3 regions of the Streptomyces sp. NPDC001093 genome follow, and region 3 is predicted to be linked to each of the others. Evidence: riboswitches for the same ligand, from Rfam matches in the RefSeq annotation. Region 3 holds a riboswitch; each other region holds the start of a gene.
The links. A riboswitch is a leader RNA that binds a small molecule or an ion and turns the genes downstream of it on or off. The one in region 3 is predicted to bind S-adenosylmethionine.
Positions count from the first base shown of each region.

Region 1: linked by a shared signal. The riboswitch ahead of ABT288_RS32300 (aminotransferase class V-fold PLP-dependent enzyme) and the one ahead of ABT288_RS46865 (amino acid ABC transporter permease) in region 3 are both predicted to bind S-adenosylmethionine.
Region 2: linked by a shared signal. The riboswitch ahead of thrC (threonine synthase) and the one ahead of ABT288_RS46865 (amino acid ABC transporter permease) in region 3 are both predicted to bind S-adenosylmethionine.

Region 1 covers NZ_JBEPBF010000083.1:32,548-42,372, reverse strand. The annotation lists gene ABT288_RS32320 (NYN domain-containing protein) at 1-483, opposite strand, end outside; gene ABT288_RS32315 (hypothetical protein) at 526-765, opposite strand; gene ABT288_RS32310 (rhomboid family intramembrane serine protease) at 921-1,664, shown strand; gene ABT288_RS32305 (Lrp/AsnC family transcriptional regulator) at 1,661-1,942, shown strand; gene ABT288_RS32300 (aminotransferase class V-fold PLP-dependent enzyme) at 2,071-3,432, opposite strand; SAM riboswitch class IV at 3,595-3,711, opposite strand; gene trpD (anthranilate phosphoribosyltransferase) at 3,787-4,851, opposite strand; gene qcrB (cytochrome bc1 complex cytochrome b subunit) at 4,973-6,610, opposite strand; gene qcrA (cytochrome bc1 complex Rieske iron-sulfur subunit) at 6,607-7,665, opposite strand; gene qcrC (cytochrome bc1 complex diheme cytochrome c subunit) at 7,662-8,474, opposite strand; gene ctaE (aa3-type cytochrome oxidase subunit III) at 8,538-9,158, opposite strand; gene ABT288_RS32270 (response regulator) at 9,325-9,726, shown strand; gene ABT288_RS32265 (L,D-transpeptidase) at 9,768-9,825, opposite strand, start outside.
Region 2 covers NZ_JBEPBF010000002.1:129,751-139,575, reverse strand. The annotation lists gene ABT288_RS01920 (glucosyl-3-phosphoglycerate synthase) at 7-951, opposite strand; SAM riboswitch class I at 1,113-1,277, shown strand; gene thrC (threonine synthase) at 1,295-2,578, shown strand; gene ABT288_RS01910 (MoaD/ThiS family protein) at 2,575-2,850, shown strand; gene ABT288_RS01905 (cold-shock protein) at 3,283-3,489, shown strand; gene groL (chaperonin GroEL) at 3,815-5,437, shown strand; gene pyrE (orotate phosphoribosyltransferase) at 5,528-6,052, opposite strand; gene ABT288_RS01890 (hypothetical protein) at 6,100-6,738, opposite strand; gene ABT288_RS01885 (SigE family RNA polymerase sigma factor) at 6,728-7,243, opposite strand; gene ABT288_RS01880 (sigma factor-like helix-turn-helix DNA-binding protein) at 7,391-8,455, shown strand; gene ABT288_RS01875 (transglycosylase domain-containing protein) at 8,452-9,825, shown strand, end outside.
Region 3 covers NZ_JBEPBF010000198.1:2,500-12,324, reverse strand. The annotation lists gene ABT288_RS46900 (TauD/TfdA dioxygenase family protein) at 520-1,416, shown strand; gene ABT288_RS46895 (ABC transporter permease) at 1,413-2,306, shown strand; gene ABT288_RS46890 (ABC transporter ATP-binding protein) at 2,303-3,034, shown strand; gene ABT288_RS46885 (aliphatic sulfonate ABC transporter substrate-binding protein) at 3,078-4,136, shown strand; gene ABT288_RS46880 (LLM class flavin-dependent oxidoreductase) at 4,133-5,461, shown strand; gene ABT288_RS46875 (hypothetical protein) at 5,894-6,151, shown strand; gene ABT288_RS46870 (4Fe-4S binding protein) at 6,277-6,387, shown strand; SAM riboswitch class IV at 6,556-6,664, shown strand; gene ABT288_RS46865 (amino acid ABC transporter permease) at 6,991-7,971, shown strand; gene ABT288_RS46860 (amino acid ABC transporter ATP-binding protein) at 7,968-8,765, shown strand; gene ABT288_RS46855 (transporter substrate-binding domain-containing protein) at 8,829-9,825, shown strand, end outside.

The sequences.
Region 1 (9,825 bases), on a different contig from region 3:
GCGGGCCTGGGCCAGCTCGGCACGCAGCCGCTCCAGCTCGGCCCGGCTCTCCTCGTCTGCGCGCTCGGCGTCCGCGCGCTGGACCTCCTCGCCGGCCGCCGTGACCAGCTTCACCCAGCCTGCCGGGCGCAGTACGTAGGCCGCGGCCGCCACGTCGAGCGGGTCCGCGGCCGGGAGCGGCGAGCCGGAGTCGAGGGCGCCGGCGAGTTCCGGCTGCGCCTCTCTGAACTTCTCCCCGATCCGCTGCCGGAACAGCGCGTCGGTCTCCAGCGCCGCCGCCATCGCGTTCCCGGCGAACTTCGCCCGGCGATTGGGGGCGAACCGGGCGTACTGCCTGAGCTGGGCGGGCAGTTCCGCCACGGTCAGGCTGCCGAAGCCGTCCGATGCGATCTGGACGACCCGGCGGCGCACCCCGTCGGGCAGCGGACGGTCAAGCACCTCAGCGGTGCCGTCGCCCGGCCCCCCGCCTGCGGTCTCCGCCATCCGTCACACCCCACTACTTCAACTTCTTCGGGGCCGCTCCGCTCAGGAGCCGGCACCCGGCCTGTCCACGAGTTCCACCTGATCCACCGCGTTGCACCAGCGGCACCGCACCGACTCGATGGTCTCACTGACCACCTCGCGCTCCTCCACGGTCGGCTCGCCGGCCAGATCGAGGTGGACGTACTCGACGACCTTCGAGGAACGCGTCACGTCGAACCGGGTGAGGTTGCCGCACAGGGTGCAGCGCCATCGGGTGGTGGCGGTCGGCAGGGGAACCGTCATCGTGGCTGTCCGCTTCCTTCTCGTAGTCGCTCACCGCGCCGTCGGCGGACGGGTGTGGCCGTAACCCTACGGCCTGGCGGCGACTCGCCGCTGGCCCCTCCGAGGCGGCGAGGCGGTCTGTCAGCTTGCGTCCCGTTACGTCATGCTCTGTATTCATGATCAGCGAGTGGAGCACGGCGGTCGGCAGGGCCTTCAGGGCGGTCCGGAGCGCATCGGCACCCATGACGTACGGCCTCATCGCCCTGTGCTGCCTGCTCTTCGTCCTGGGCCCGGCCTCGGGGCTCACACCGGGGTACGGCTCCGGGGAGGGCCTGCTCGCCGCGCAGCGGGCGTACTTCCGGCGCTGGGGGGTGGTGCCGGCCGAGCTGTTCGCCAGGCCGGTGCGCGAGGCGCTGACCCCCGCCACGGCCCTGTTCGTGCACGGCAGCTGGGTGCATCTGCTCGGCAACATGCTCTTCCTCTTCGTCTTCGGGGCGATGACCGAGGAACGGATGGGCCGGGTCGAGTTCACCCTCTTCTACCTCGGCTGCGGCTGTCTCGCCCTGCTGGGCTACGCGGCCGCCAACGCCGCCTCCGAGCAGTCGCTGGTGGGCGCGTCCGGGGCGATCTCGGCGGTCCTCGGAGCATTCCTCTACCTGTTCCCCCGGGCCCGTGTGACCAGTCTTCTGCCGTTTCTGTTCTTCCTGCCACTGCGGTTCCCCGCGTGGGTCGTGCTGCCGTTCTGGGCGGCACTGCAGTGGGCGGCGGCGGAGCAGAGCTCGGGCGGCCCCGGGGTGGCGTATCTGGCCCACCTCGTCGGCTTCGGCCTGGGCTTCGGCTACGCGTGGGCCCGGTACGGCCGTACGACTAGAGTGAAGTGCGCCCCAGCTCCGGCACCCGAGGGAGAGAACCAGCCGTGATCACCGCGATCGTCCTCATCAAGACCAGCGTGGACCGGATCCCCGAGATCGCGGGGCAGATCGCCGCGCTGGAGAGCGTGAGCGAGGTCTTCTCGGTCACCGGAACCTACGACCTGATCGCCATGGTCCGGGTCCGGCAGCACGAGGACCTGGCCGATGTCATCCCCGGCCGGATCAGCAAGATCCCCGGCGTGGAGGCCACCGACACGCACGTCGCGTTCCGCACCTACTCCCAGCACGACCTGGAAGCGGCGTTCTCGATCGGCCTGGACAACTAGGGGCTGCGCCGCTCAGGCGTGTATCGCCTTCTCGTCTGCCGGGTGCGGTACGCCGGCGGGCGCGGGTTCGTTGTGGCTTGTCGCGCAGTTCCCCGCGCCCCTTTGGGGCGCTACCCCTGGCGTCGGCTTCACACCGCAGGTACGCAGCGGCCGTCCTCTGTGCGGTACGTCCACTCGGCACCCTCGGTGACCAGTTCCTTCACCGCCGTGACGAAGCGGTCGACATGCTCGTCGGGGGTGCCCGCGCCGAAGCTCACGCGGATGGCGTTGAGGGACCTCTCGCCCGGGGCGGCCTCGGGGGCTCCGCATTCCCCCTGGGCCTGGGGGTCGGTGCCGAGGAGGGTGCGGACCAGGGGGTGGGCGCAGAAGAGGCCGTCGCGGACGCCGATGCCGTACTCGGCGGAGAGCGCGGCGGCGAAGTGGGAGCTGTTCCAGCCCTCGACGACGAAGGAGATGACTCCGACGCGCGGGGCCTCGTCGCCGAAGAGGGAGAGGATCTTCACCTCGGGGACCTCCGCCAGGCCCTCGCGGACCCTGGCGATCAGGTGCTGCTCACGGGCCACCAGGGTGTCCCAGCCGGCCTCGGTGAGGGCCTTGCATGCGGACGCGATGGAGTAGGCGCCGATCACATTGGGCGACCCCGCCTCGTGCCGCGCGGCGCTCTCGTGCCACTCCACGTCCACACCGCCGTCCTGACGCCGGGTCACCTTGCGGCTGGCGCCGCCGCCCGCGAGGTACGGCTCGGCCGCGCGCAGCCAGTCGGCGCGGCCGGCCAGGACACCGGAGCCGAAGGGGGCGTACAGCTTGTGGCCCGAGAAGGCGACCCAGTCGACGTCCAGGTCACGGACGGACACCGGGTGGTGGGGAGCCAGCTGGGCGGCGTCCAGGACGATCCGGGCGCCGTGCGCGTGGGCGGCTGCCGCCAGCTCCCGTACGGGCCACAGCTCGCCGGTGACGTTGGAGGCACCGGTCACGCAGACGAGGGCCGGGCCGTACGGGTCGCGGTCGGCGAGGGCCCGCTCCAGGGCCGTGACGGCCTGCTGCGGGGTGCGCGGGGCGTTCAGGTAGGTGACACGGGCGCCCTGCCAGGGCAGCAGGGAGGCGTGGTGCTCGGTCTCGAAGACGAAGACCTGGCAGCCGGCCGGGAGGGCACGGGCCAGGAGGTTCAGCGAGTCCGTGGTGGAGCGGGTGAAGACCACCTGGTCGTCGGCGCGGCAGTCCAGGAACTCGGCGACCGTCTGGCGGGCGTTCTCGAACAGGTCGGTGGAGAGCTGGGAGAGGTAGCCGGCGCCGCGGTGGACACTGCCGTAGTACGGCGCGTAGGCGGCCACGTCGTCCCAGACGCGCTGCAGGGCGGGGGCGCTGGCCGCGTAGTCGAGGGCCGCGTAGGTGACCTCGCCGCCGGTGACGAGCGGGACGGTGACATCCCGGCCCAGAACGGGCAGGGGGGCACAAACGGACTGGTCGGCGGCAGCGGTGAAGACGGACATGGGGAACTCCCGTGAGAACGTACGCCGAAGACGACGTACGGAAAGAAGAGAAAAAGGGGGATGCGGAGGCGGGGCTCTGCGGCCCTATCGCATTCGCTTGCTCACGGAAGGCTCCCTCGATGACCAGGACCCCTGGTCCCGCGCTCTCAGCAGCGCGCGAGGGGTCCGCGCTTGCCGTAGACCTCGCTGCCTACGGCCTGGTCCTCACCCGGGGCACCCCGCCACGGACGGAGGGTTGCCGGACAGTCGGCCGGGGCCTCATGACTGTCACTCATGACCTGGTACAGGAACGTACGCGAAATGATCGTCGTCCCGCAACCCGTGTCCGGATCGCGGGACGACCGTCGGTGACCGCTAGGCGTTGCTCGCGGCCACCCAGCGCTCCAGTGTCCGCTTCGCCGCCCCCGAGTCGATGGACTCGGCGGCCCTGGCCATGCCGGCGCGGAGCTGGTCGGCGAGCGGGGCGTCCGTCGGGTCCAGGGCCACGAGGGCCGCCGCGGAGTTCAGCAGCACCGCGTCCCGTACCGGGCCCCGCTCGCCGTCCAGCAGGCGACGGGCGACCTCGGCGTTGTGCGACGGGTCGCCGCCGCGCAGCGCCTCCACGGGGACGAGGTCGATGCCGACGTCCCGCGGGTCGAAGGTCTCCTCGGTGACCTTGCCGTCCCGCACGACCCAGACGTGGGACGTGGACGTCGTGGTCAGCTCGTCCAGCCCGTCGTCGCCGCGGAAGACCAGCGAGGAGTTGCCGCGCTCCGCGAGCACGCCCGCGACGATCGGCGCCTCGCGGACGACGGCCACGCCGACCGCCTGGGCCCGCACCTTCGCCGGGTTGGTCAGCGGACCGAGCAGGTTGAACACCGTCCGGATGCCCAACTGACCACGCGCGGCGCCCACATGACGCAGCGCGGGGTGGAACTTGACCGCGAAGCAGAAGGTGATGCCGGCCTCCTCCGCGACCTCGGCCACCCGTCGGGGCGTGAGGTCGAGGTTGACGCCCAGCTTCTCCAGGACGTCGGAGGACCCGGAGGCGGAGGACGCGGCGCGGTTGCCGTGCTTGACGACCTTCGCGCCCGTACCGGCGACGACCAGTGACGACATGGTCGAGATGTTCACCGTCCTGGCCCCGTCGCCGCCCGTACCGACGATGTCGACGGTACGGCCGGGCACCTCGATCACGTTCGCGTGCTCGTACATGGTGCGGACCAGACCGGTGATCTCCTGCACCGTCTGTCCCTTGGCCCGCAGCGCCACCGCGAACCCGGCGATCTGCGCGTCGGTCGCCTCGCCGCGCATGATCCGGTCCATCGCCCACGCGGTGTCGTCGGCGGACAGGTTCCGGCCGTCCAGCAGGCCGTTCAGCAGGGCGGGCCAGGAGCGGCCCGCCGCGGTGTCGCCTCCAGCGGGGGTCACAGCGCTCATAGCCGCTCCTGTGTGTCGTAGAAGAAACCGTGTGATCCCACCCTATCCAGCCCGGGACACGGCGAAGGGCCCCGTCCGTAACCCGGACGGGGCCCTTCGGCGTGGTGTGGCGACGCCTGGATCAGTGGTGGCCGTGGCCGCTCGTGATCTCCTTGTACTCGTCGACGGTCGGCTTCGGGATCTGGTTGTCCTCGCCGTAGTAGGCGCTGGACAGCTTCACCCGGAGCTTCTCCGAGGCCGGCACCTTGCGCTCGACACCGTTCTCGTCGACCGTCGGGCCGATCTCGGCCGGCTCGTACTGGTGGTGAGCCGTGAGGGTGTGCAGCTGCTCCTGACTGAGCGGCTCGTGCACCTCGATGAACTCACCGTGCGGCAGGCGCTTGATGATGCCGGTCTCGCGACCGTGCAGCACCTTGTCGCGGTCGCGGCGCTGCAGCCCCAGGCAGATCCGCTTGGTGACGAGGAACGCGATGACCGGGCCGACGAAGAAGGCGATCCGGACGAACCAGGTCACGGCGTTGATCGACAGGTGGAAGTGGGTGGCCCACAGGTCGTTGCCACCGCCGACCAGCAGCGTCAGGTACACCGTCATCCAGGCGACACCGAGACCGGTGCGCGTCGGGGCGTTGCGCGGGCGGTCCAGGATGTGGTGCTCGCTCTTGTCCCCGGTGACCCAGGACTCGATGAACGGGTAGACCGCGATCGCCACGAGGACCAACGGGAAGATCATCAGCGGGATGAAGACGCCCAGGACGAGCGTGTGACCCCAGAGGTTGATCTCCCAGCCCGGCATGAAGCGGATCAGACCCTCGGAGAAGCCCATGTACCAGTCGGGCTGGGCGCCGGTGGACACCTGGTCCGGACGGTAGGGGCCCATGGCCCAGATCGGGTTGATCTGAGCGACCGCCGCGATGGCCGCGATGACACCGAAGACCAGGAAGAAGAAGCCTCCGGCCTTGGCCATGTAGACCGGCAGCAGCGGCATGCCGACGACGTTCTTCTCGCTCTTGCCGGGACCCGCGAACTGCGTGTGCTTGTGGTAGAAGACCAGGATCAGGTGGCCCACCATCAGCCCGAGCATGATGCCCGGCAGCAGCAGGATGTGGATCGAGTAGAACCGGGCGACGAAGTCGTGGCCGGGGAACTGACCGCCGAAGAGGAAGAACGACAGGTACGTGCCGACGATCGGCACGGACAGGATCGCGCCCTCCATGAAGCGGACACCGGTGCCGGAGAGCAGGTCGTCCGGGAGCGAGTAACCGGTGAAGCCGGTGAACATGCCGAGGACGAACAGCAGGAAGCCGAACAGCCAGTTGATCTCACGCGGCTTACGGAACGCGCCGGTGAAGAACACGCGCATCATGTGCACGAACATGCCGGCGAGGAAGATCAGCGCGGCCCAGTGGTGGATCTGCCGCATGAGCAGACCACCGCGCACGTCGAAGGAGATGTGCAGGGTCGAGCTGAACGCCTCGGACATCAGCTGTCCCTGGAGCGGGACATAGCTGCCGTGGTACTCCACCTCGTTCATCGACGGGTGGAAGAACAGCGTCAGATAGACACCCGTCAGGATGATGATGATGAAGCTGTACATGCACACTTCGCCCAACATGAACGACCAGTGGTCGGGGAAGATCTTGCGCATGTTGGCCTTGGCCAGGGAGTAGATCCCGAGCCGGCCGTCGGCCCAGTCGGCGACACGCTCGCCGGCCGGTGCCTTCCCGCGAGAGCGGGGCGTCTCGTTGGCTGCAGTACTCATCCGCGCTCCCAGAATGCAGGACCGACGGGCTCCTCGAAGTCGCCGAGCGCCTGGAGGTAACCCTCACTGTCCACACCGATGCGCAGCTGCGGCAGGGCGTGGCCGGCGGGGCCGAAGATCACTCGGGCGCCGTCGGAGAGGTCGAAGGTGGACTGGTGGCACGGGCACAGCACGTGGTGCGTCTGCTGCTCGTACAGCGAGATCGGGCAGCCGACGTGGGTGCAGATCTTCGAGAAGGCGACGATGCCCTCGTGCGACCAGTCGAGCTCGCGCTTGTCCTTGATGTTGTCCGGCTGCAGCCGGACGATCATCAGCGCGGCCTTGGCGATCTCCGTCTGGAAGTCCTCGCTCGTCTCCTCCAGCCCGTCGGGCTTGGCGAAGGTGAGGGAGCCGACGGCGACGTCCTCGGGGCGCAGCGGCAGGTTGGTGTTGGTGTTCACCAGACGCTTGCCCTTGGCCCACATCGTGTGCCGCAGCGAGGTGCCGGGCAGCGGACCGAGGTCACGCAGCAGCATGACGCCGGAGAGCGGCACCAGGGCCAGCGCGCCGAACATCGTGTTGCGGATCAGCTTGCGGCGGCCGAGCGCCGACTCGGCGGCACCCTGGCGGAAGTCCGCGTGGACCTTCGCGCGGACCTCGGGGGCGGCCTCGATCGGGTGACGCTCGTCGGCGACCTCGACGTCGGACATCAGGGTGCGGGCCCAGTGGACCGCGCCCGCGCCGATGCAGAACAGCGCCGCACCGAGGGTCAGACCCAGCGCGAAGTTCAGCGCGCTGATGTGACCGATCGGGAAGACGAAGATGCTCTTGTCGTGCGGGATCGTCACGTACGAGACGATGAAGCCGACGGTGGCCAGCATCGACACCGTGAACAGCAGGGCGACCGCGCGCTCGGACCGCCTGGCGGCCCGCTCGTCGATGTCCTGGATGCGGTGCTCGTGAGGCGGCAGCCCCGGGTCGGCGAACGGGTTCACCTCGTCCGCGACCCCTACCGCGCCGCGCGCGTGGTCCTGCTCAGCGGGCAGGTTCTCTTCTGGAATGTCTTGGCTACTCATGACTTCTTGGCCTTTGCGGTCCGAGCGGCGACCCAGACGGCGACGGCGATCAGCGCGCCGAGACCGAAGATCCAGGCGAACAGACCCTCACTGACCGGCCCGAGGCCGCCCAGCTCCAGACCGCCGGGGTTCGTCGTATCGCTGCTGTCGACCGCGTGCAGGTACGCGATGATGTCCTTCTTGTTCTTCGAGGACAGCGTGGTGTCGGGGAAGGACGGCATGTTCTGCGGGCCGGTCTGCATGGCCTCGTAGATGTGCTTCGGGTCGACACCCTCCAGCGTGGGCGCGAACTTGCCCTTGGTCAGGGCACCGCCCTTGCCGGTGAAGTTGTGGCACTGCGCGCAGTTGGTGCGGAACAGCTCGCCGCCCTTGGCGATGTCCGCGCCGCCCGGGCCGTACTGGTCCTTGGTGGGCACGCTCGGGCCGGCGCCCAGCGTGGCGATGTACGCGGCGAGCTGGTCGATCTGCGTCTGGTTGTAGACGACCTTCTTGCGCGGGACCTGGGCGCCCTGGGAGGTGGCGGCCGGCATACGGCCGGTGCCGACCTGGAAGTCGACGGCCGCGGCACCCACGCCGACCAGGCTCGGCCCGTCGGAGGAGCCCTGGCCACCGGTGCCGTGGCAGCTGGCGCAGCCGACCTCGTAGAGCTTCTTGCCCTCCTGGATGGTCAGGGACTGGGCGGAATCATCGGCCTGCGCCTTGCCCGCGGGTGCGAACGCGGCGTACAGCCCCCCAGTGGCCGCCAGCGCGAGGAGTAGGACGACGACCGCCGCCAGCGGATGGCGTCGTCGTGCGGAGAGCTTTTTCACGGATTACCCCGGTGTCAGGATCTTCTGCGTCGGTGGTTCTGGATGTGCGGGAGCCGGTCCCGGCTACTTGATCAGGTAGATCGTGGCGAAAAGGCCGATCCAGACCACATCGACGAAGTGCCAGTAGTAGGACACGACGATGGCGGCGGTCGCCTGCTCGTGGGTGAACCTCTTGGCCATGTAGGTGCGCCCGAGGACCAGCAGGAAGGCGATCAGACCGCCCGTCACGTGCAGGCCGTGGAAGCCGGTGGTCAGGTAGAACACCGAGCCGTACGGGTCGGAGGAGAGCGAGATGCCCTCGTCCCTCACCAGGCTCGTGTACTCGTAGATCTGACCGCCGATGAAGATCGCACCCATGATGAAGGTGAGGATGAACCACCCGCGGAGCTTCTTCACGTCCCCGCGCTCGGCCGCGAACACGCCGAGCTGGCAGGTGAGCGAGGAGAGCACCAGGATCGTGGTGTTCGTCGCGGAGAAGGGCACATTGAGCGCGTCGGCCATGTGCTTCCAGTGCGCCGGACCCGTCACCGATCGCAGGGTGAAGTACATCGCGAAGAGGGCCGCGAAGAACATCAGCTCGGAACTCAGCCAGATGATGGTTCCGACGCTGGTGAGGTTCGGCCGGTTGACCGACGGGTGCGCGTGCCCGGTTTCTACTGTCGTTGCTGTCGCCACGACCGACATTATGTCGGTCGCTTATCCCGCCCTCACTCCGGGGGGTGCCGTTCGGAGTGTTGCCACCCGCCGAACCGGTGTTGACGTGGTGTTCATGGGGACTTCCACGGGAGTAAGCTCCGCCCGAACGGCCTTGTCCGTCCCGTCCGTACGACGCTGACGTCCCGGAGGAACAATGCAGCCGACCGCCACGGTGCTGGTCTACAGCGACGACTCCAACACCCGCGAGCAAGTACGGCTGGCCGCCGGCCGCAGGCCCGCTCCCGACGTCCCCCTGGTCGAGTTCGTGGAGTGCGCGACACCCGAGGCGGTGCTGCGTGAGCTGGACAAGGGCGGGATCGATGTGTGCGTGCTGGACGGTGAGGCCGTGCCGATGGGGGGCATGGGGGTGTGCCGGCAGATCAAGGACGAGGTGTTCAACTGTCCGCCGGTGCTGCTGCTGATGGGGCGGCCGCAGGACGCGTGGCTGGCCACGTGGAGCCGGGCCGACGCTGCCGTGACTCTTCCGGTGGATCCTGTGGAGCTCTCCTCCGCGTTGGCTTCTCTGCTTCGTCAGAAGCGGCTGCTGAGCGCCTAGCGGGCAGGGGCGACTGGAGCCCCGCGCCCCTTTCGGGGCGCTCAAAGGGCCGCTGGCTGGAGTCTTACCGTGTCCGCCTCGGACGGGGCGTCGGGCTTG
Region 2 (9,825 bases), on a different contig from region 3:
GCCGGTTCACGCCACCCTGCGCTCGGCGTACTCCGCGATCTCCACCATCGGCGGCCGTTCCTCGGTGTCCACCGAGTAGGTGCGCGGCTCGAAGCCCTCCTCGCCCCGCTCGAACTGGGTGAGGGAGGGGCGGATCAGATGGCCGCGGGCCAGCCGGAGCTGGGCCGTGCGGTAGATCGCCGCGGCCATCCGGCCCAGCGCCTGCCCGTCCTGGTGGCGGTGCTTGCGCACGCCCACGTCCACCTGTGCCAGCGCGTCGAGACCGACCAGGTGCAGGGCGTCCACCAGCATGCCCAGCTCCACGCCGTACCCGACCGGGAACGGCAGCTGTTCCAGCAGCGAGCGCCGGGCCGCGTACTCGCCGCCGAGCGGCTGGACGAAGCCGGCCAGCTGCGGCCAGTGCATGTTCAGCAGGGGGCGGGCCATCAGCTCGGTGACCCGGCCGCCCTGACCGGTGGCGCCGCCCAGCGGGCGGTCGTACATGCCCTTGACCAGGTCCACCCCGGGCTCGGTGAGCAGCGGGCCGACGATCCCGGAGACGAAGTCGGAGGAGAACTCCCGCAGGTCCGCGTCGATGAAACAGACGATGTCCCCGCTGGTGGCCAGGAGCGAGCGCCACAGCACCTCACCCTTTCCGGGGACGGCGGGAATGCGGGGCAGGATCTCGTCCCGGTGAACCACCCGCGCGCCCGCGGCGGCGGCGACCTCGGAGGTGCGGTCGGTGGAGCCGGAGTCGACCACCACGATCTCGTCGACGAGGGGGACCTGCTCGACGAGGTCGTGCCGGATGACGGCGACGATGTCGCCGACCGTCTCCTCCTCGTTGAGCGCGGGCAGTACGACACTGATCGTCTGGCCGGTGCGCTGCTTGGCGCACAGGATCCGGTGGAGCGGGCGATCGGCCACGGACCAGGAGCGGGTGGCCAGCCAGCGCTCGACTTCTTCCAGCACGGTCTGCGGCTCCTCACTGTTCGTGATCGCACGGGCTGCACCGTGTGATCCATCTCGCGGTTCGGACGACTATCTCAACTCTCCTGGCCTTCGGTTACAGTCTTGAACAACGCCGATGACCATCGCATGTCGGGGGTCGGAGCGCGTTCACAACCGCATACCGCTCATCCAGAGGGGCAGAGGGACACGGCCCGATGAAGCCCCGGCAACCCTCCAGTCGGTACTCGTAGATCGGCCTGATCAGGCTCGATCGCTCCGCGAGGCTCCCGGCTAGGGAAGGTGCCAAATCCGTCTCACGGCGAGGTGCGTCGTGAGGAAGATGAGGAGAAAGGGCCTCGCCTCCATGGCTGTGCAGACAGTTGCAAGCTCCACCGATTCCACCGTAGACCTCGGTCCCGCCGCGGCCCTGAGCTGTCGCGAGTGCGGTCACCGCGTCCCCCTCGGTCCGGTGTTCGCCTGCGAGGAGTGTTTCGGTCCGCTGGAGATCGCCTACGACTTCTCCGCCTACGACACCGAAGAGCTGCGCCGCCGTATCGAGTCCGGCCCCGCGAACATCTGGCGGTACGCGCCGCTGCTGCCGGTCCCGGCCGACGTGGCCGACAAGCCGAACCTGAACCCGGGCTGGACCAAGCTGGTCAAGGCCGACAACCTCGCCCGCGAACTCGGCGTCACCGGCGGCCTGTTCGTCAAGGACGACTCCGGCAACCCGACCCACTCCTTCAAGGACCGCGTGGTGGCCCAGGCCCTGGAGGCCGCCCGCGCCTTCGGCTTCACCACCCTGTCCTGCTCCTCCACCGGCAACCTCGCCGGTGCCGTCGGCGCCGCCGCGGCCCGCGCCGGTTTCCGGTCCTGCGTGTTCATCCCGCACGACCTGGAGCAGGGCAAGGTCGTCATGGCCGCGGTCTACGGCGGCGAGCTCGTCGGCATCGAGGGCAACTACGACGACGTCAACCGCTTCTGCTCCGAGCTGATCGGCGACCCGGCCGGCGAGGGCTGGGGCTTCGTCAACGTCAACCTGCGGCCGTACTACGCGGAGGGCTCCAAGACGCTCGCGTACGAGATCTGCGAGCAGCTCGGCTGGCGGCTGCCCGACCAGATCGTGGTCCCGATCGCCTCCGGCTCCCAGCTGACGAAGATCGACAAGGGTCTGCAGGAGCTGGTCGGGCTCGGCCTCGTCGAGGACAGGCCGTACAAGATCTTCGGTGCGCAGGCCGAGGGCTGCTCGCCGGTGTCGACCGCCTTCAAGGCGGGCCACGACGTCGTACGGCCCCAGAAGCCGAACACCATCGCCAAGTCCCTCGCCATCGGCAACCCTGCCGACGGGCCGTACGTCCTGGACATCACGCGCCGCACCGGCGGTGCCGTGGAGGACGTGACGGACGGGGAAGTCGTGGACGCCATCAAACTGCTGGCCCGCACCGAGGGCATCTTCGCCGAGACCGCGGGCGGTGTGACCGTCGGCGTCACCCGCAAGCTGGTCAAGGACGGCGTCCTGGACCCGACGAAGACCACGGTGGTCCTGAACACCGGTGATGGACTCAAGACGCTGGACGCGGTGGCCGGCACCGGCCTCACCGCCACCATCCGACCGACCCTGGACTCCTTCCGAGAGGCTGGCCTCGCATGAGCGTGACCGTTCGCATCCCGACGATCCTGCGCACCTACACGGGCGGGCAGGCCGAAGTGGCCGCCGAAGGCGGCACCCTCGCCGAGGTCATCGCCGACCTGGAGAAGAACCACACCGGGATCGCCGCGCGCGTCCTGGACGACCAGGGCAAGCTGCGCCGGTTCGTCAACGTGTACGTCAATGACGACGACGTCCGCTTCGAGCAGGGACTGGAGACCGCCACCCCGGACGGCGCGGGTGTCTCCATCATTCCGGCCGTCGCCGGCGGCTGATCGTTACCTTGGGTAACTTCGGTTACGCATTGTTCATCGAATTGCCTCCTCCGTGAGAGAAGCGGAGGGGGCAATTCTGTGTGATTGAGCGCGGTAGAGTTGGGGAACGCGCTCCGGGACCAACCGGTCGGGGGCCTTGTATTCATGCCGCACACCCGACAAGAAGTAGCCAAAGTCGACGTGTTTTATGCGGCTTTTGTGGTGATTTGAGGGGCCCGACTTGCCCTGGAGTCGGGTGAATTCTCACCACATTCCGGACCGTTCCCGTCCAGAATTCTCGTCCGATTGACCTGTTGCAGACGGCAGTTGGACAGATACATTCAGCCGCGGTCGACGCGTTCCGGCGCACGCCCCCGACCGATGGGGGGTGAGGTCTGACCCGGGTCCGCGAAGTGTGGATCTGTGCAAGGGCCAGTAATAGGGGAGTTAGGCATGGCTCAGGGCACCGTCAAGTGGTTCAACGCGGAGAAGGGGTACGGCTTCATCGCGGTCGACGGTGGTGCGGATGTTTTCGTCCACTACAGCGCGATCCAGATGGACGGTTACCGCACCCTGGAAGAGGGGCAGCGGGTCGACTTCGAGATCTCGCAGGGCCAGAAGGGCCCGCAGGCGGACATGGTCCGGCTGGCGACCAGCTGAAGCACGCGTCGACTGACAGCGACGTTCTTCTGTTCATCTTTCGAAGGGCCCGTACCTCCTGGGGTGCGGGCCCTTCGGCCTGCCCGGGGCCGCCTGTTCGCCCGCGGCCGAGTGCCCCTCCGGCAGGCCCGGGGCGCTTGCACTCGGGCATGCCGAGTGCTAATCATTGGCGTTAGCACTCTGAAGGTGAGAGTGACAAAGAAGGACCGGGTCGGTGAGGTGCGCGGGCCACGTGGGGCAAGGAACCACAGGCCGGCGAACCGTCCGTCGCGGGCGCGGGCGCGGTCCGAAGGAATCACCCCCAGTCCTGGAGGGACCACTTCACATGGCCAAGATCATCGCGTTCGACGAGGAGGCGCGGCGCGGCCTCGAGCGCGGCATGAACCAGCTCGCGGACGCCGTGAAGGTGACGCTCGGCCCCAAGGGCCGCAACGTCGTCCTCGAGAAGAAGTGGGGTGCCCCCACGATCACCAACGATGGTGTCTCCATCGCCAAGGAGATCGAGCTCGAGGACCCGTACGAGAAGATCGGCGCCGAGCTGGTCAAGGAAGTCGCCAAGAAGACGGACGACGTCGCCGGTGACGGTACGACCACCGCGACCGTGCTCGCCCAGGCCCTGGTCAAGGAAGGCCTGCGCAACGTCGCCGCCGGTGCCAACCCGATGGCCCTGAAGCGCGGTATCGAGAAGGCCGTCGAGGCCGTCTCCGCCGCCCTGCTGGAGCAGGCGAAGGACGTCGAGACCAAGGAGCAGATCGCCTCCACCGCGTCCATCTCCGCCGCCGACACCCAGATCGGCGAGCTGATCGCCGAGGCCATGGACAAGGTCGGCAAGGAAGGCGTCATCACCGTCGAGGAGAGCAACACCTTCGGCCTGGAGCTCGAGCTCACCGAGGGCATGCGCTTCGACAAGGGCTACATCTCCGCCTACTTCGCGACCGACATGGAGCGCATGGAGGCGTCGCTCGAGGACCCGTACATCCTCATCGCCAACTCCAAGATCAGCTCCGTCAAGGACCTGCTCCCGCTCCTGGAGAAGGTCATGCAGTCGGGCAAGCCGCTGCTGATCATCGCCGAGGACGTCGAGGGCGAGGCCCTGTCGACCCTGGTCGTCAACAAGATCCGCGGCACCTTCAAGTCCGTCGCCGTCAAGGCCCCGGGCTTCGGCGACCGCCGCAAGGCCATGCTCGGCGACATCGCCATCCTCACGGGCGGCGAGGTCATCTCCGAGGAGGTCGGCCTCAAGCTGGAGAACGCGACCCTGGACCTCCTGGGCCGCGCCCGCAAGGTCGTCATCACCAAGGACGAGACCACCATCGTCGACGGTGCCGGCTCCTCCGAGCAGGTCAACGGCCGCGTGAACCAGATCCGCGCCGAGATCGAGAACAGCGACTCGGACTACGACCGCGAGAAGCTGCAGGAGCGCCTGGCGAAGCTCGCCGGCGGTGTCGCGGTCATCAAGGCCGGTGCCGCCACCGAGGTGGAGCTCAAGGAGCGCAAGCACCGCATCGAGGACGCCGTCCGCAACGCGAAGGCCGCCGTCGAGGAGGGCATCGTCGCCGGTGGTGGCGTGGCCCTGCTGCAGGCCTCCCAGGTCTTCGAGAAGCTGGAGCTCGAGGGTGACGAGGCGACCGGCGCCAACGCCGTGCGCATCGCGCTCGAGGCCCCGCTGAAGCAGATCGCCGTCAACGCCGGCCTCGAGGGCGGTGTCGTGGTGGAGAAGGTGCGCAACCTGACCCCGGGCCACGGCCTGAACGCCGCGACCGGCGAGTACGTCGACCTGGTCGCCGAGGGCATCATCGACCCGGCGAAGGTGACCCGTTCCGCGCTGCAGAACGCCGCCTCCATCGCCGCGCTGTTCCTCACCACCGAGGCCGTCATCGCCGACAAGCCGGAGAAGGCCGCCGCGCCGGCCGGCGGCGGCATGCCGGGCGGTGACATGGACTTCTGATCGACCTGACGGTTGATCACCTGTCCTTCGGACCGAGGGCGGTACGCCCAGCTTCTGGCTGGGGGTACCGCCCTCGGGCGTTTTCCTCGGTCAGGCGGCGTTCCGCAGATCCTCGGCTGTCAGCAACGACAACAGGCGGATGCCCTCGGCCGCGAGAGCGTCACCACCGCCTTGCTCACGGTCGATCACACACAGGGCCTCGTGCACCTGAGCACCCAGGCCACGCAGGTCCGCGCTCGACAGCACGATCTGTCCGCCGCTGGTGACCACGTCCTCCACGACCAGCACCCGCCGCCCCGCGACCCCGGCTCCCTCGGCGAGCCGGCAGGTGCCGTATGCCTTGGCCTGCTTGCGCACGAAGGCGCAGGGCAGGCCCGTGTGCCGGCCGAGAGCGGTCACCACCGGGATACCGCCCATCTCCAGTCCCGCCAGCACCTCCGTGCCGGACGGCACCAGCGGTGCCATCCGCCGGGCGATCTCGTCCAGCAGGACAGGGTCGGCCTCGAACCGGTACTTGTCGAAGTACTCCGTGGCAGTACGACCGGACCGCAGGGTGAACCGACCGGTCAGGTGGGCGGCGGCATGAATGCGATGAGCAAGATCGGCATGTGTCACAGGCGTCCAGTCTTCCAGATCGCCCGGACACGCTCCGAACCCTCGTTCTAACCCCTCGGTGTGACCACCGACAGCGTGTCGCCCGGTTCCAGCCTGTTGTAGAGCCACATGGCGTCCTTCATGCCGAGGCCGATCCAGCTGCCGGGCCGGGGGGCGCAGGTGAGGGAGCCCGCGTAGACACTGGTCCGGCCGGTGCCGCGGAGTTCGACCACGTACGGTTCCGCCACCTTGCATGAGTTCTTGGTGATTTCGTCGACCGTGTCCCGTTTGAGGTCGAGTTTCGCGGAGACGGTCAGCAGACCGGCGGAGGCGAGGGCCGGGAAGTCCGGGGTGATGTGCATGACCCGGCCGCCGATGGTCAGGGTCTGCTTCTCGAAGTCCACCCTGCCGGTGACCGGGGTCGCGGCGGGGGAGGCGGTGAAGGTGGGGGACGGGAGGCGGGGAGCGGTGGCGGCCGGGGACTGGCGGTGGGCGGGGGTGTCGCCCGAGTGCAGTGTCAGCGCGAATGCCGCCAGGGCGAGGACCGCGGTGCCCGCGCCGAGGGTGAGGGCCGTGCGGCGACGGCGGCCCCGGCGGACGGCGCGGCGGCGGATCCCGGGGGCGGCGACGGGTGGCGTGGTCTCGTTCGCCGTCGCCAACTCGCGGAGCCGGGTGGTCAGTTCATTCGTGGTGAGGTCATCCGACACGGCCGCCCTCCTTCCGTACCGGCTCATCGGCCTCGTCCGCGCCCAGCTGCTTCGCCAGTGCCGCCCGGCCCCGGGACAGCCGGGCCTTGACGGTGCCCACGGGGGCGCCGGTCTCGGAGGCTACCTGCTCGACACTCAGGTCGCACAGATGGTGCAGGACGATCGCCAGCCGCTGCGCCTGGGGCAACTGGCGCAACGCGGCCACCAGCGCGGCGTGTTCGGGACCGGGGCCGGGGGTCGACTCGGGGGGTGTGTGCCGTCGCATCAGCTCCAGCCAGCGCCTGGCGCGCCGCCAGCGGCTGACCGCCAGCCGTACGGCGACCGTGCGGATCCAGGCCTCGGGGGCGCTGTCGGCCAGGAAGGACTTCCGCCGGTCCCAGGCGCGTACGAACGCCTCCTGCACCACGTCCTGGGCCTCGCCGTGATCGCCGGTGAAGGCATAGAGCTGCCCGGTCAGGCGGGGGAAGGCCGCCGCGTAGAAAGCGTCGAACTCGTCCTCGGTCATGCCCTCCACCGGAGTCCTGCTGAGTCTCGCTGAGTCTTTCCGCGTCTTGCGTTCGCTGTGCAACCCGCCCGCCCCGCCCGTGCGTACAGGTCCCGTGAGCCGCGTGTGCGGCGTACATCGAAACACACGTGACCCAAGGAGAAGACGATGCGGACGGGTGCCCGGATCCATGACGACTTCGCCGCCTGCGCGCGCACCTGCTGGCCCCGGCTCCTCGTCACGGCGCGGTTGCTCACCGAGGACCCGGCCGAGGCGGACGACCTGGCGAGAAGGACGCTGATACGGGTCTACGCGCGCTGGCGCCGCGTTCCGCGCAACGACGTCGACTTCCACGTACGGCGTCACCTGGTGCGGAGCCGGCTGCGGCGGCCGTGGCCGCTCGTGGGGCGTGCCGCACGGCAGCGGGCCGTGCTGGTGCTGCGGTACGGGGAGGGGCTCCCCGACGCGCAGATCGGTCAGTTGCTCGGCATCTCCAAGGGCGCGGTACGGCACTTCGCCAGGCGTGGGGTGAAAGCGGCCGGGGGTGATGAACAGCGGCTGCGCGAGGCCTACGCCGCCGTGGCCGGTGAGGTGGTTCCCGGCCCGCTTCCGCTGGACGCGGTGACCGTACGGGGGCGGGCGTGGCGGCGGCGCCGGGCCGCGGTGGCCGCCGGTGCCGCCGCGGTGGTGCTGGTGGCCGGGGGCTCCCTCGCCGTCGGCCGGGTCGCCGGGAGCGGCCGCGGTGAGTCGTCCGGTACGACGTCCGTCCGGGCGGTGGGCTCCGTACGGATCGTGGCGCCCGGGGAGCGGGTGCAGGCCGCGCCCGGCGTGGAGATGTGGCTGACCGCGGACGGCAGCCACTGGTCGACGCCGGAACAGGCCGACCAGTTCCGCGGGTTGGACGCCTACCCGCGCCACGAGCCGGGGGTGTCCCTGCAGGCGGAGCCGGTGCGGGGCAGGTACTTCCTGTCCGGCCTGTACTACGGCGTCTCCGGGGACCCGGGACGTGTCGAGCTGAGCACCGGTCACGGTCAGGTCGCCGCCAAGGTGCTCACCCTGGCGGGCAGCCCCGGCTGGGGCGTCTGGTACGCGACCACGTCGCTGTCCGCGCAGGACACCAAGACGCTCATCGTCCAGGGCATGGAGAAGACCGACGGCGGTGAGGGCGTCCGGGTGTACGACGCCGCGGGCGCCGTCGTGGCACGGCTGCGGAGCGGGGGGTGGTGGGCATGACCTTGGAGCTCGGGGAAGAGCCCAAGGAGGCCTCCGCGCGCCCGAGTTCGCGGCGCATCCCGCTCCGCGTCCGTCTGCGCCGCAACCGGGGCCGTATCGCGCGCCGGCTGCTGGCCGCCTTCCTGGTCCTGCTCACCCTGCTGGTCGGGGCGGTCGTCGTCGCGTACAAGCTCACCGTCATTCCCGACCCGCACCCGGACACGGTCGTCCAGAGCACCGTCTTCCTCGACGAGAAGGGCGCCTACCTGGGCCGCCGCGGCCCGGTGGACCGTCAGGAGGTGTCGCTGTCGCAGGTTCCGCGGTATGTGCAGGACGCGGTGATCGCCGCCGAGAACCGTTCCTTCCGGACCGACTCCGGTGTCTCCCCGAAGGCCCTCGTCCGTGCCGTCGCGGCGGCGCTGACCGGCGGCGAACGGCAGGGCGGCTCCACCATCACCCAGCAGTACGTCAAGAACGCGCTGCTCAGCCCCGAGCAGACGCTGTCACGCAAGGCGCGCGAGGCGCTGATCGCGGTCAAGCTGGACCGCACGCGCTCCAAGGACGAGATCCTGGAGGGCTATCTCAACACGGTGTACTTCGGCCGGGGCGCCGCCGGCATCCAGTCGGCCGCGCGCAACTACTTCGACGTCGACACCAAGGACCTCACGGTCTCGCAGGGCGCGGCCCTGGCCGCCGTCATCAACCTCCCCTCCTACTACGAGAAGGCCGGCTCGGACCCGAAGGTCACGGCGACGCTCCAACGCCGCTGGGAGTGGGTGCTGGACGCGATGGCGGCGAGCGGGAACATCACGGCGAGACAGCGGGCCGAGGCCCGCTTCCCGGCGTTCCGGTTCTATCCGCCCGGGGCGACCGACGGGCAGCGGCAGTACCTGATCGACGTCGCGGCGAAGGAGGCCGCCGACCGGCTCGGCATCACCGAGGACCAGCTGGCGAAGGGCGGCTACACCGTGCGCACCACCTTCGACCTCCCCCTGCAGGACTCGACGGCGGAACTGGTCAAGGGTCAGAAGGCCGGCAAGGGAGTACGGCTGCACACCGCCGTCGTGGGCATCGAGCCCGGCGACGGTGCGGTGCGGGTGCTGTACGGGGGGTCGGACTACGCCCGGCAGCCCTTCAACGACGCCGTGAGCGGGGCGGTGGAGGCGGGTACGGCGATGACGCCGCTGGCGGGGATGCGGTTCGGCGCCCCGCTCACCGGGTTGCCGAGGACGGCCGCGCCCACACCGCTGAGGCTCACGTCGGCGTACGCGGCGGTCGCGGCCGACGGCATGTACGCCGCGCCGTACACCGTCGCCCGCATCACCCGCGACGGCCGGACCGTCTACTCCGCGCACCCCGACCGCCACCGGGTCCTGCCCGAGCAGGCGGCC
Region 3 (9,825 bases):
GAGAAGCTCTCCGTGTCCGCAATGCAAGACCTGTCCGGGAAGTTCTTGACCGACCTGGTGGACATCTGCTGAACTCCCGACCCATGAACCCGCGCGTGGACCTGACCCGGCGGCGCCACATCGATCTGGCGCACGTCTCCAGCGCGTTTTGTTGTCGCTGATCCGGCAAGTGGTCCCCGGCAGCGGCCGGCGCGCGCCCATGGCGGGCGCCGGGCAGCGGCGGTGCGAGGCCGCCCGCACCGCGATGCCTTCCCGCGGGATCGTCGTATCCACCTGCTGAGGGCTCCCGCCTCCTCTTCTTCTTCTCGCATTCGTATGAGCCGGAAGCCTGTGCGCGCACGCCGACGCGGTCGCTGAGAACGCGGCTGCAGCGGTCCTGCGACCACGCGCTTTCCCTCCGGCCCGACCACCGGCGCTTCGCATGTGGTCGATCGGTCTTGCGCAGTACCAGCCCCTTCACCCGACTCCCCGATCCTCAACACCCCTTGGTGTGCCCGTCTGTCCGGGAGGGACCCCCTCATGCCTGTGTCCATCCGTAAGCTCACCGGCCGCATCGGCGCGGTCGTCGAGGGCGTCGACCTCACGGCGACTCCCGATCTCTCGACGATCACGGCGCTCCGTGACGCCCTCAACGAACACAAGGCGATCGTCTTCGACGACGTGAACCTCGACAACGCCGGCCAGGAGCGCGTGGCCCGGTGGTTCGGCGAACTCACCACCGCCCACCCGAACGTGCCGGCCACCGACGGGACGACGAACGTGCTCGCCGTCGACAGCGAGACGTCCAAGGCCAGCGAATGGCACACGGACGTCACCTTCGTGGTCAACCCGCCGCAGCTCACCACGCTCCGGTCGATCGTGACCACGCCGTACGGCGGCGAGACGCTCATCGCCAACGCCGCCGCGGCCTACCGCGACTTGCCCGAACCGCTGCGCGCCCTCGCGGACTCGCTGCGCGTCGTGCACACCAACCAGTACGACTACGCCCGCCCCGCGGCCACGACGGCACAACGGCAGGAGTACGACCGAGCCTTCGTGTCGACGCCCTACGAGGCGGAGCACCCGGTCGTGCGAGTGCATCCGCTGACGGGCGAACGCGGGCTGTTCATCGGCGGGTTCGCCAAGCGGATCGTCGGCCTGTCGGGCAGCGAGTCGGCCGATGTGCTGCGCCTCCTCCAGTCGTATGTGACGCGTCCGGAGAACATCGTGCGCTGGACCTGGTCCCCGAACCAGCTGCTGATCTTCGACAACCGGATCACCCAGCACTACGGGGTGGACAACTACGACGACCACCCGCGCCGCCTCAACCGCGTGACGGTCGCCGGAGAGGTGCCGGTCGGTGTCGACGGCCGCCGCAGCGAGCAGCTCGTGGGCGATGCCTCGCACTACAGCAGCGTGCTGGCGGTGGCGGCATGACCGAGGTCCGCATCCCGGCCCCGGCCGTCACCAAGGGCCCGGAGGCCGAACCGACGAGCGCGCGGCAACGCGAGGTGTTCCTGCCGCGCGACGCCCGCCGCCGGACGCCGCTCAGCGCACTCCGCGAGCGCCTGCGCTGGCCCCTCGGGGTCTATACGACTCCGGTCGTGATCCTCATCGCCTGGGAGGTGCTCGCCCGTGCCGGAGTGCTGTCGAAGACCTACGCTCCGGCGCCGACCTCCATCGTGAAGTCCGCCGCCGACCTCTGGCAACAGGGCGTCCTCGGGCCGGACCTGGCCGTCTCGCTGCAACGGGCAGGCATCGGTCTCGCGATCGGTCTGACCGTGGGCATCGTCACCGGAGTGCTCGGCGGGCTGCTGCGCAGCGGCGAGTATCTGTTCAACGGCGTCGTGCAGGTGCTCAACACGATTCCGCTGCTGGCGGTGCTGCCGCTGATGATCGTGTGGTTCGGCATCGACGAACTCACGAAGGTGCTGCTGATCTCCTTCGGCGCCGGCGTCCCGATGTATCTCAACCTGTTCGCCGCGATCAGGGGCGTCGACCAGCGCCTGATCGAGATGGCGCGCACGACGGGCGCGGGCACCTGGCGCCTGGTGGCGCGGGTGCTGGTGCCCGGAGCCCTGCCGGGGTTCCTGGTCGGACTCCGGTTCTCCCTCGCGTACAGCGTCCTGGGCCTCGTCGCCGCCGAAACGGTCAACGCCGACCAGGGACTTGGCTTCCTCATCACTCAAGGGCAGACCTATCTGCAGACCAACCAGGTCTTCGTGGGGCTGGTGATCTACTCGCTGCTCGGCCTGCTCGCCGACCAGTTCGTCCGGGTTCTCGAGCGGGTGCTGCTGCGGTGGCGACCCAGTTATGAGGCGTCATGAGCAGCGCAGTAGCGACCGAGCTTCGCCGGCAGACCGGGGTCGTCGTCGAGCAGGTGGTCCGCCGGTTCGGTGACCGGGTGGTGCTCGACCACCTGGACCTCGCCATCGCCGACGAGGAGTTGGTGATCCTGCTCGGCCCCTCGGGCTGCGGCAAGAGCACCCTGCTGCGGCTGCTCGCCGGACTGGACCGGCCCGACGGAGGGCGGGTGGAGGTCCCGGCGCGGCGTGCGATCGTCTTCCAGGCCGACCGTTTGCTGCCGTGGCAACGGGTGTTGCGCAATGTCACCCTCGGCCTGCACGGACCCGACGCGGAACAGCGGGCCCTCGATGTGCTCGCCGAGGTCGGACTCGCGGGCCGGGAGAGGGCATGGCCCAAGGAGCTTTCCGGCGGCGAGGCCCAGCGGGTGTCGCTCGCGCGGGCCCTGGTGTCCGAGCCCGAACTCGTGTTGCTCGACGAGCCGTTCGCCGCCCTCGACGCCATCACCCGGCTGCGCATGCACGACCTCGTACGGGCGCTGCGGACCAAGCACCACGCCGCGATGCTGCTCGTCACCCACGACGTCGACGAGGCGATCGCCCTGGCGGACCGCATCGTCGTCATGAGCAACGGTCGCATCGGCACCTCGCACGAGGTGCACCTCTCCGCCGCGCACCGGGAAGCGAGCGTCGCACGCGAGGAACTCCGCGCACGGCTGCTGGAAGACCTCGGCCTCGCCGGCCAGCACTGACCTCCCCGAACACCCTCACCCCGGCACAGAAAGCACGACAACCATGCGAAAGAGAACCACCAGACTCATCGGCGCCATCGGCTCGCTCGCCCTCGCGGGCACCCTCGTCGCCTGCGGATCGTCGTCTTCGAACAGCGCCGCGCCGCTGAGCAACGCCGCCGAGGCGAGCGACGCCAAGCACCCCGAGTGGAGCAAGTACACCTTCACCATCGGCGACAACGGCGGTGACGGCAGCCAGGAGCTGGCGAAGATCACCGGCGTGTTCGACAACGCGCCGTACAAGGTGAAGTTCGCCCGGTTCACCTACGGCCCGCCGCTCGTGCAGGCCGAGGCCTCGGGCGACATCGACCTCGGCAGCGTCGGCGACGTGCCACCGATCACCGGCGCCGCGAAGGAGTACGGCTTCAAGGTCGTCGCCGTCAACCGCTCGCTCACGCCCGGCCAGGCGGTGGAGAACATCATCGTGCCGAAGGGCTCGAAGCTGAAGACGGCCGCCGACCTCAAAGGCAAGAGGATCGCTGTTCCGCAGGGCAGTTCGGCTCACGGCCTGGCCCTGAACGCGCTGAAGAGCGTCGGCCTCACCCCCAAGGACGTGAAGCTGACCTTCCTCGACCCGGCGGCCGGCGCGACGGCGTTCAACACCGGCAAGGTGGACGCCTGGTCGATCTGGAACCCCCAGTCCGCGATCGCGGTCAAGAACGGCGCGCGGATCCTGGTGAAGGGTCTCCCGCCGATCGACCAGACGAGCAGCTACTACGTCGCCAGTGACACGTCGCTGAAGGACAGGACCAAGCGTGCTGCTCTCACGGACGTCCTGAAGAGGCTCTCGCGAGAGTTCGCCTGGGCGGTCAAGAACCCCGACCAGTACGCGCAGGCGCTCTCGAAGGAGCAGGGCATCCCGCCGGCCGACGCCAAGGCGTCCCTGGCCGCCTACTCGAACCGGGTGACTCCGGTGGAGCAGTCGGACATCGAGCTGGAGCAGAAGCTCGCCGACGCCTTCCTGGAGGCGGGGCAGATCACCAAGAAGGTCGACGTCGAGTCGATCACCGACAACCTCCTGCCGGCCGGTTACGACAGTTCCAAGCTGAAGGTCACCTCATGAGCGCGAGACGGCGTCGGCTCCATCTCAACGCCTTCCTCATGGAGGCGGGTCACCACGAGGCGGCGTGGCGGCTCCCGCACAGCAATTCCCGGGCGGACTTCGACCTGCGGCACTGGATCGAGCTGGCGCAGCTTGCCGAGAGCGCCAAGTTCGACTCCCTGTTCCTCGCGGACGGCCCGGCACTCATCGGCACCGGCGAGTTCCGCCCGCCGGGCCAGCTCGAACCGCTGACCCTGCTGACCGCGCTGTCCCAGGCGACCAGCAGGATCGGCCTCATCGCGACCGTGTCGTCGACCTACAACGAGCCCTACAACCTCGCCCGCCGGCTCGCCTCCGTCGACCACGTCAGCGGCGGCCGCGCCGGCTGGAACATCGTCACCTCCGCCGGAGCCGACGAGGCCGCCAACTTCGGCCTCGACGACCGCCCCGGCCACGTCGAACGCTACGCCCGCGCCGACGAGTTCCTGAAGGTCGCCAAGGCGCTGTGGGACAGCTGGGAGTCCGAGGCCGTCCTCGCGGACAGGACCACAGGACGCTACGCCGACCCCGCGCGTCTGCACCGCCTCGACCACCGGGGCCGGTACTTCAAGGTGGCAGGCCCGCTCAACGTCGAGCGTCCACCGCAGGGTTACCCGCTGCTCGTCCAGGCCGGCTCCTCCGAGGACGGCAAGGACTTCGCGGCCCGCCACGCAGAGGCGATCTTCACCGCGCACGCGACGTACGAGCGCGCGGCCGCCTTCTACGCCGACATCAAGGCGCGGACCAGGGCCGCCGGCCGCGACCCGGACGGTGTGATCGTCCTGCCCGGCATCGTCCCGTACATCGGGTCGACCGAGGAGGAGGCCCGGGCGCATGCGCGGCAGTTCGACGAGCTGCGCGTTCCGGAGTACGGGCTGCGTCAGCTGGCCGCCGTGTTCGAGACCGAGCCGTCGGTCTTCGAACTCGACGAGCGCCTGCCGGACTTCATCCTCGCCAGGCCGAAGCTGGAAGGCTCGCAGAGCCGCTCCGACCTGATCATCGATCTTGCGGTCCGCGAGCAGCTGACGGTCCGGCAGATCATCTCCCGGCTGGGCGGCGGGCGCGGTCACTTCGAGTTCATCGGGACGCCCGAGCAGGTCGCTGACACGATCATCGCCTGGTTCGAGGGCGGTGCCGCGGATGGGTTCAACATCATGGCGCCCGCCCTGCCGTCGGGCCTCGCGGCCTTCGTCGAGCATGTGCTGCCGATCCTGCGCGGCAAGGGGCTGTTCCGCGAGGAGTACGAGGGCACGACCCTGCGTGAGCACTACGGGCTCCCGGTCCCGGCGAACCAGTTCCATGGCTGACGAGCTCGCGACTCCCGCCGCTTCCCGGAGCGGCGGGAGTCCGCCCGCGCTGCGGGTCGAGGGCCTTCGCAAGACCCACGAAGACGGCTTAGGGGCAGCCGAACACCTTCCTCGGCTTCGACCGGCTGGGCATCGACCCCTTCACCGACCTGTTCGAGATCACTCTGCTGGCCGAAGACACGGTACGCGGCACGGCGGTGTGCGCATCGCCGACCACGACTGCTCGACCGACGTCCCCGGCCTGTACGCGGCCGGCGACACCGCGAGCTGATCTGCGGCGGCTTCACCGGAGGCGGCAGCCACGACGCCGCGTGGGCGGCGTTCTCGGGCAGCTGGGCCGGCCGGGGCGCCGCCGAGTTCGCCACCCGGCGGGTCCGTCCGGACCGTGGGCTGCGACCCGTGGGGACGGCCGGCCTCCGCCCGACCTGTGCCGTGAACGCAGGTCACGGCGAGGTCGTCGCCGCCGTCCAGCGCGAGGTCCTGCCGTACGACCGCAACTACCTGCGGCACGCCGACCGTCTCGAGCCGGCTCTGCGGTCGCTGCACGGGACGCGGTCCGCGGTCCGCGAAGGGCTGGGGGCGAGCGGTGAGGAACTCTTCCGGGCCAGGGAAGCGGCCGCGATGGCGGCCCACGGCCGCTGGATGTACCACGCGGCACTGCACCGCACCGAATCGCGCGGCATGCACTAGCGGGCCGACCGGCCGACGCAGGATCCGGCCCAGCACCATCGGCTGCTCACCGGTGGGCTCGACGAGGTCTGGAGCCGTCCGGAGCCGGCGTCGCGGGCGCTGGTCACGAGCGGAGGCCGAGCCGTGTGATCGAGATCGTCGAGCCGGACCGCTGCATCGCCTGCAACTGGTGCATCGAGGTGTGCCGGACGCGCGTCTTCGATCGCAGTGCCGACGGCGTTCCGTTGATCGCGTGACAGGACAGCTGCCAGACCTGCTTCCAGTGCGAGGCGTACTGCCCGACCGACGCGCCGTTCGTCGCCCCGCTGGTGACCGCGGTCGCTCCGGGCTCGCGCTTCGGCCGTTCACCTGGTGGACCGGCGTTGACAAATGTTCGGGCCGTTGCCTTAACTACTGCCCAGAACGGTCATGAGCGTCAGCGACAAGCCCTGGCTTGCTGACCGGCAACCCTCCCGCCGCGGTGGGGTGCCCCAGGTGACGACCCGGCCGATGAAGTTTCGGTAAGCGCGAGGCCCCAGGGCCGGAACAGTGACGGTGACACCATGTACGCAGCTCCCAGGACGGCCGCCCGCCGCTCCCCGGGCTGCGTACCGTCGTACGCGAACCTGCTCGTCGCCGATCGTGCCGTCGATCTGCTCCGCGTGAACAGCGCACTGTGTACCGCACCGGGCCGCGCCCGCTGTCGGGGCTGACACCTCCCCGCAGCCCCCGCACTTCCTGACGAACACCGCGCCCGCGGTGTGCCCCCTTGCCCTCCCCGCCCCGGTACCTCGCCGTCGTGTGCGCCGCCGCATGCCGCCGTGCTTCCGGGGTGTGTGCCCACCCAGCCGGAGCCCACCATGAGTGAACCCCCTGGTGCCACCGTCACCCTCGCCGAGGCGCCGACCGTCGACGAACCGTCAAAAGCTCTCACAGCCCAGCGGGTTCTTCCGCTGCGGCGGCCAGGCCGCTGGATCCTCACCGCGGTCGTGCTGGTCCTGGTCGCCCAGTTCGTGCACGGACTGGTCACCAACCCCTTCTACCAGTGGGACCGCTGGAGCTACTGGTTCCTGCGCCCCACCATCCTCGACGGCCTGCTGATCACCCTCGAAGTCACCGCCTACAGCGCGGTGCTGGGCCTTGTCGGCGGCATTGTGCTCGCACTGGGCCGGCTCTCGAAGAGCCCGGTGCTGCGCGCGGTCAGCTGGACCTACGTCTGGGCGCTGCGCTCCATCCCGCTCATCGTGGTGCTGATCTTCCTCTACAACTTCAGCGCTCTGTACAAGACGTTGAGCGTCGGCATCCCCTTCGGCCCGGCCTTCTTCTCCTTCGACGAGTCGAGACTCGCCACCGACATGGTCGTCGCCGTCGTCGGCCTCAGCCTCAACGAGGCCGCCTACGCGGCCGAGGTCGTACGCGGCGGCATCCTCTCCGTCGACCAGGGCCAGCACGAGGCTGCCGCGGCGCTCGGCCTGCCGAAGGGCTACCAGTTCCGGAAGATCGTCTTCCCGCAGGCGCTGCGCTCGATCATCCCGAACTACGTCAACCAGCTCATCGGCCTGATCAAGGGAACCTCGCTGGTCTTCTACGTCTCCCTGCTCGACCTGTTCGGCTCCGCGCAGACCATGGGCGCCACCTACCCCGGAGACATCGTGCCGCTGCTGCTGGTCGTCACCGTCTGGTACCTGATCCTGACCAGCATCGTGTCCGTCATCCAGTTCTACGTCGAGCGGCACTACGCCCGCGGTGCCACCCGCAGCCTGCCGCCGACGCCGCTGCAGAAGCTCCGCACCGGTCTCTCCGGCCTGCGGGCCCGTATCCGCCGGGAGGCCGCCGTATGACCGCCGAGACGCTCGAAGCCCTGGCGGACGTCGAGGCCGCCACCGTCGAGGTCCACGACGTGCACAAGTGGTACGGCACCCACCGGGTACTGGACGGCGTCGACCTGACCGTCCGCCCCGGCGAGGTCACCGTCATCCTGGGCCCCTCCGGCTCCGGCAAGTCCACCCTGCTGCGGGTCATCAACCACCTGGAGAAGCCCGAGATCGGCTACGTCAGCATCAACGGCGAGCTGATCGGCGTGAAGCGGCAGGGCGACCGGCTCAAGGAGCTCAGCGAGCGGGCCATCCTCACCCAGCGCGGCCGGATCGGCTTCGTCTTCCAGAACTTCAACCTGTTCCCGCATCTGACCGTGCTGGACAACGTGGCCGCCGCCCCGGTCGCGACCGGGAAGCTCACCAAGCCCGAAGCCCGGGAACTGGCCCGCGAGTTGCTCGTCCGGGTCGGCCTCGCCGACAAGACCGGCGCCTACCCGCGCCAGCTCTCCGGCGGCCAGCAGCAGCGCGTCGCCATCGCCCGCGCCCTCGCGCTGCGCCCCGGCGTCATCCTCTTCGACGAGCCCACCTCCGCCCTCGATCCCGAACTGGTCGGTGAAGTCCTCGCCGTCATCAAGGACCTGGCGACCAGCGGCACCACCCTCGTCATCGTCACCCACGAGATCGGCTTCGCCCGCGAGATCGCCGACCGGGTCGTCTTCATCGACGGCGGCAAGATCATCGAGCAGGGCCCGCCCTCCGAGGTCCTCGACAAGCCGCGGCACGTGAGGACCAGGGACTTCCTCAGCAAGGTCCTCTGACCCTCGCATCCCAAGACCTCCCCCCCACGCCACCCTCATCACCTTCAGCGACAAGGAACGGCCATGCCCACCCACTTCACCCGACGCAGCCTGATACGCGGCATCACCGCGGCGACCGCCGTCGCCTCCCTGGCCACCGGGCTCGCCGCCTGCGGTGGCAACAGCGACGCGGCCACCACCACCGAAGCCGCCAAGTCCGGCGAGGTCGTCATCGGACGTGTCTCCAACGGCGCCGCCACCCAGACCACCATCAAGGTCTCCGAGGTCAAGTCCATCAGCGCCGAACTGCCCGCCGCCGTCAAGAAGAGCGGCAAGCTGGAGATCGGCATCGGTGCCCTGCCCGCCGGGTTCCCGCCGCTGGCGTACGTCGGCAACGACCAGAAGACCCTCACCGGCTCCGAGCCCGACCTCGGCCGCCTGGTCGCCGCGGTGTTCGGGCTCAAGGCCGAGGTCAAGAACTCCACCTGGGAGAACCTCTTCGTCGGCATCGACAGCGGCAAGGTCGACGTGGCCTTCTCCAACGTCACCGACACCGAGGAGCGCAAGAAGAAGTACGAGTTCGCCTCCTACCGGCAGGACAACCTCGCCTTCCTCGTGCCGAAGAAGAGCACCTGGAACTTCGACGGCAACTACGAGAACCTCGCCGGCAAGACGATCGCCGTCGGCTCCGGCACCAACCAGGAGAAGATCCTCCTGGAGTGGAAGGACAAGCTGGCCAAGGAGGGCAAGAAGCTCACCGTCAAGTACTTCCAGGACAGCCCCAGCACCTACCTCGCCCTGAACAGCGGCAAGATCGACGCCTCCTTCGGTCCCAACCCCGGCTTCGCGTATCACAACCGTCAGGTGGCCAACACGCCCAACGCCACCCGTACAGCGGGCATCTACTCCGGCGCGGGCGCGAGCCTGCAGGGCCTGATCGCGGCAACGGCGAAGAGGGACAGCGGACTCGCCAAGCCACTGGCCGACGCGATCAACTACCTGATCAAGAACGGTCAGTACGCCGAGTGGCTCAAGGCGTACAACCTCTCCAACGAGGCCGTCGCCAAGTCCGAGGTGAACC